One region of the Spirillospora sp. CA-128828 genome, then DNA from elsewhere that is predicted to be linked to it. Evidence: riboswitches for the same ligand, from Rfam matches in the RefSeq annotation. Region 1 holds a riboswitch; the other holds the start of a gene.
The links. A riboswitch is a leader RNA that binds a small molecule or an ion and turns the genes downstream of it on or off. The one in region 1 is predicted to bind S-adenosylmethionine.
Positions count from the first base shown of each region.

Region 2: another riboswitch for S-adenosylmethionine. It lies ahead of ACQPXG_RS35285 (aminotransferase class V-fold PLP-dependent enzyme); the one in region 1 lies ahead of thrC (threonine synthase).

Region 1 covers NZ_CP191986.1:1,308,444-1,310,826, reverse strand. The annotation lists gene thrC (threonine synthase) at 1-845, opposite strand, end outside; SAM riboswitch class I at 861-1,002, opposite strand; gene ACQPXG_RS06805 (cation diffusion facilitator family transporter) at 1,097-2,056, opposite strand; gene ACQPXG_RS06800 (alpha,alpha-trehalose-phosphate synthase (UDP-forming)) at 2,166-2,383, shown strand, end outside.
Region 2 covers NZ_CP191986.1:7,343,408-7,345,790, reverse strand. The annotation lists gene ACQPXG_RS35290 (SseB family protein) at 1-78, opposite strand, end outside; gene ACQPXG_RS35285 (aminotransferase class V-fold PLP-dependent enzyme) at 190-1,443, opposite strand; SAM riboswitch class IV at 1,485-1,601, opposite strand; gene ACQPXG_RS35280 (hypothetical protein) at 1,652-2,032, shown strand; gene ACQPXG_RS35275 (transglycosylase domain-containing protein) at 2,062-2,383, opposite strand, start outside.

The DNA.
Region 1 (2,383 bases):
ACGGGGTCGCAGCCGGCGGCCTGGGCGCCGAAGACGCGGTACGGCTTGTCCTCGACCAGGCCCAGCTTGATCAGCTCCTGGAAGGCCTTGTCGATCTTGGTGAGCTGGGAGCCGGACGCGACCGGGACGACGATCTGGTCCGGCAGCCGCCAGCCGAGCTGCTCGGCGATCTCGTAGCCGAGCGTCTTGGAGCCCTCGGCGTAGTACGGGCGGACGTTGACGTTCACGAACGCCCAGTCGTCCTGCTCGCCGGCGATCTCCGAGGCGAGGCGGTTCACGTCGTCGTAGTTGCCGTCGACCGTCACGAACGTCCCGCCGTACACGGCCGTCGTGATGATCTTCTGGGATTCTAGGTCGGACGGGACGAACACCGCGCTGCGGATGCCGGCGCGGGACGCCGCGGCGGCGACGGCGTTGGCCAGGTTCCCGGTGGACGGGCAGGCCAGCACCTTGAAGCCCAGCTCGCGGGCCGCGGCCAGCGCGACGGCGACGACGCGGTCCTTGAACGAGTGGGTCGGGTTGCCGCTGTCGTCCTTCACCCACAGGCTCTGCAGGCCGAGGCTCTCCGCGAGGTTGTCCGCGCGGACGAGGCGGGTCAGGCCCGGCTCGGTGTTGGGCGTGTCCGCGACGTTGGACGGGACGGGCAGCAGCCCGCGGTACCGCCAGATGTTGCGGGGCCCGGACTCGATGCCGGCCCTGGTGACGCCCTCGAAGTCGTAGGCGATCTCCAGGGGGCCGAAACACTCCTCGCAGGCGTAGAAGGGCCCGAGGTCGCGGGTGGAGCTGCATTCGCGACAGACGAGGGCGGTAGCCGGTCCGAGGTCTGTGGCAGGCGTGAGTGCCATGAAGCGAGGCCTTTCTCCCCATCTTCCCTGCGCCACCTTGGTCGCAGGCCGGAGTTGGCACCATCTCCCGGCCGGCCTCGCAGGATCGCGAGCGCGCGTCAGCCGGGTGGTTGCCGGGGCTTCACAGGGCCGGTCCCTCCACCCCTCTGGATGAGCGGTATTCAGTTGTGAGAACGAGCAGTTTGAACTCGTATGCGTGACTTTACATGAACTGACCGGATGCCAGACAGGCGGGTCCACCGATTGAGACGTTACCCGGGTGAGTTCTTGATCACGCGGTCGACGCCTAGCGGGACGGTGCGCTGGGTGGGGTCGAGGAACACGTGCCGGACGATCGGGAGCCGCTCCCGGAGCCGCCGGTCGATCTCGCCGGCGACGTCCTCGGCCTGGTCGGCGCTGATGTCGTCGGAGAAGTTGACCTTGGCGGCGACGAGGATCTGCTCGGGGCCGAAGTGCATGGTGAGCAGCTCGTCCACGCCGGTCACACCGGCGGTGCGGAGGATCTCGGCGCGGATGTCGCGCTGCGCGGCCGGGTCGGCCGCCTGCCCGATGAGCAGGCCCATGCTCTCCCGTCCGATCCCGAAGGCGAGGACGACGAGGAGCAGCCCGATGAGGACGGACGCGAGCCCGTCCCAGAATTCGGACCCGGTGATCTGGCGCAGCACCAGCCCGCCCGCGGCGAGCGCGAGGCCGATCATCGCGGCGGTGTCCTCGAACAGCGCGGTCTTGAACGTCACGTCGGGCGACCGCCGGACATGGTCGACGATGTCGCGGCCGTTGTCGCGGGTCTCCTTGTGCGCCTGGTAGAAGGCGCGGATCCAGGACGTCCCCTCCAGCAGCGCGCCGAGGGCGAGGACGGCGTAGGCGAGCCACACCGTCGTCCCGGTGCCGCCGTGGCCGGTCATGGTCAGGATGCCCTCGAAGATCGAGAATCCGGCGCCGGCCACGAAGATGCCGAACGCGGCGAGCAGCGACCAGAAGTACCGCTCGTTTCCGTAGCCGAAGGGGTGGCGCGGGTCGGGGGGCCGCTCGCTGCGCTGCAGGGAGGTGAAGAGGAAGCCTTGGTTGAGGGTGTCCGCCACGGAGTGCGCGCTCTCCGCGAGCATCGCGCTGGACCCGGCCAGCAGGCCGGCGAACAGCTTGGTGATCGCGAGGATGAGGTTCGCGGCACCGGCGACGAGCACGGTCTTCGTCGTCTCGGACCTGCTCATTCCGGTCGGGTACCCGCCGCACTCCCGGCTAATCGGGGCAATGCACGCAGTGACCCGCACCACGCGGGTCACTTTGAAGCGCCTCGGCCACAACTGAGACCCTGCCGGTATGAGCCAAGTGCTGGTGGCATCGAATCGGGGTCCGGTGTCGTTCTCGCTGTCGGACGACGGCGAGCTCACCATGCGGCGCGGGGGCGGCGGACTGGTGTCCGGCCTCGCCGCCGTCACGGGCGCCCCGCGCGACCCCGGCCCGTCGCGCCCGGCCGGGACGCGTTCCGAGCCGTCCGCCGAGACCCCGGACGTACTGTGGGTCTGCGCGAGCCTGGG
Region 2 (2,383 bases), 3.6 Mb from region 1:
GCTCTCCTGGTCACCGGCCCGTACGGTCTCCTGCAGTCGGCGTTCCAGTTCCGACGTGGGTTGCCACGCGTCGGCCACGGCCGCCACCCCCTGTTTTTCTCCGTGCTCGTCCCCGCGCGACTGCCTACGCTACATGGGCGAACAGGACCAAAGAGCATAATCATCTGTCCGCCCGGGAGAGTCCGCAGGTCAGCGCGCCGCCAGCTCCGCGAGGGCGGTGAGGAGGCGGTCGATGTGCTCCTCGCTCGTCCCGAGGCCGACGCTCGCGCGGACGGCGGTCCGCTCCCCGCCCAGCAGGTGCCGGACGAACGGGTGCGCGCAGAACTTTCCGTCCCGGACGCCGATGCCGTGCTCCTCCGACAGGGTAAGCGCCACGTCGCGCGCGTTCCACCCGTCCACGATGAACGACACGATCCCGACGCGCGGCGCCCGGTCGCCCCACAACCTCAGCTCCCGGACGTGCGGGAGCGCCGCCAGCCCCGAGCGCAGCCGCTCCACCAGCGCCTCTTCGCGGGCGGCCACGTCCGCCCAGGCCGGGGACAGCGTCTCGCACGCGGCGGCCAGCGCGATGGCGCCCAGCACGTTCGGCGATCCTGCCTCGTGGCGCTGCTCGGCCGACGCCGCCCACCGCGTCGTCGGCCCGACCGACGCACTCGCGCCGCCGCCCTTCAGGTACGGCTCGGCGGCGCGCAGCCAGTCGGCTCGCCCGGCGAGCACGCCCGCACCGAACGGCGCGTACAGCTTGTGGCCGGAGAACGCGACGTAGTCCAGGTCCAGCGCGGTCATGTCGAGCGGACGGTGCGGGACGAGCTGCGCCGCGTCCACCGCGATGCGGGCGCCGTTCCGGTGCGCGACCCGCGCCAGCTCGCCGAGCGGCCACAGCTCGCCGGTGACGTTGGACGCGGCGGTGACGACGAGCAGCCGCGACCCGGTCGGGGATTCGCGCAGCGCGCGGTCGGCGGCCGAGATGGCCTCGGCCGGGGTGGCGGGCGCCGGCAGCCGGACGGCGCGCTTCCACGGCAGCAGCGACGCGTGGTGCTCGGTCTCGAACACGACGACGCTCGTCCCGGCGGGGACGGCATGCGCGAGCAGGTTCATCGAGTCGGTCGTGTTCCGCGTGAACACGACCGCCGACCGCCGCCACGCGCCGAGGAACGACCGGACCGTCTCCCGCGCCTCCTCGTACGCGCCGGTCGTGACCTGGGACGCGTAGCCCGCCCCGCGGTGGACGCTGCTGTAGTACGGCAGCGCACGGGTGACGGCCTCGTTCACCGCCTCCAGACAGGGCGCACTGGCTGCGTAGTCGAGGTTGGCGTAGGGGACGTGGCCCCCGTCCCGCAACGGCACGGGGACGTCCGCGCCGACGACGCGGGGAATCGGGCGAACCCGGACCCCCTCGGGACGCGTCACAGCGGGCGTGATGGGAGCGAGCAGCGTGGGCATGCCGGAACCTTCCGGGTCAGGGACCCCGGGATGTCCGTCGGGATCCGCGCTTGCCGGGACGCGATGCCGCGTCCGGCCAGGTCCTCACCCGGGGCACCCCATCGCGGACGAAGGGTTGCCGGCCAGCAAGCCGGGGCTTGACGCTGGCGCTCATGACCTAGTGCGGAAGTATATGCGGGTCCCATCGGGGAGCAAGAGGGAGGGTGCGATGCGGTACGGGGTGGTTCGGGCGCTGGCCGCCGGCGCGGTGACGCTCGGCGCGTCCGGTCTGCTGGGCGCGTGCGGGATGGCGGGCGGCAACTCCGGCCAGGTGTGCACCGACACGAAGAAGGCGTTCCAGCAGTACATCGCCCAGGTCCGGAGCATTCCTGCGGCGGAGCCCGCGCGGTGGCGGCAGGCGACCGAGCAGCTCGCCGGGCGCGTCGACGGGCTGGCGAAGCAGGCCGACGACGACGCCCTGAAGAAGGCGCTGACGACCGAGGCGGACCGGCTCCGCGCCGCCGCACCGGGCGTCGGCGGCGGCGACGTCTCCCAGCTCGACGCCGTGATGAAGGACACACCGGCCCGCATCGGCAAGGCCTGCGCCTGAAGGCGCAGGCCTGCGCCTGAGGTCGGTCCCTAACCGCTGGAGCCGAGACGGCCGATCGGGCCGTCGCCGGTGCCTCCGTCCCCGGGCCCGCCACCATCGCCGGTGCCCGGGTCACCTCCGTCTCCGTCGCCCCCGCCTGGGTCGGGCGGGATGATGGTCGGCAGGCCGGTCGGCGGCGCCGGGGTGTCGGGCGCCTCCGTGGACGGCGGCGGCGCGGACGGGCCGGTCGGCCCCGGCTGCTCCGGGCCGCCCTGGGTCGGCTCCTGCGTCGGCGCGCCGTAGCCGCCGCCCGGCGTCATCGACGGCTCCCCGAACGACTCGGGTTCGTAGCCCTTGATGTTCACCGCGTCG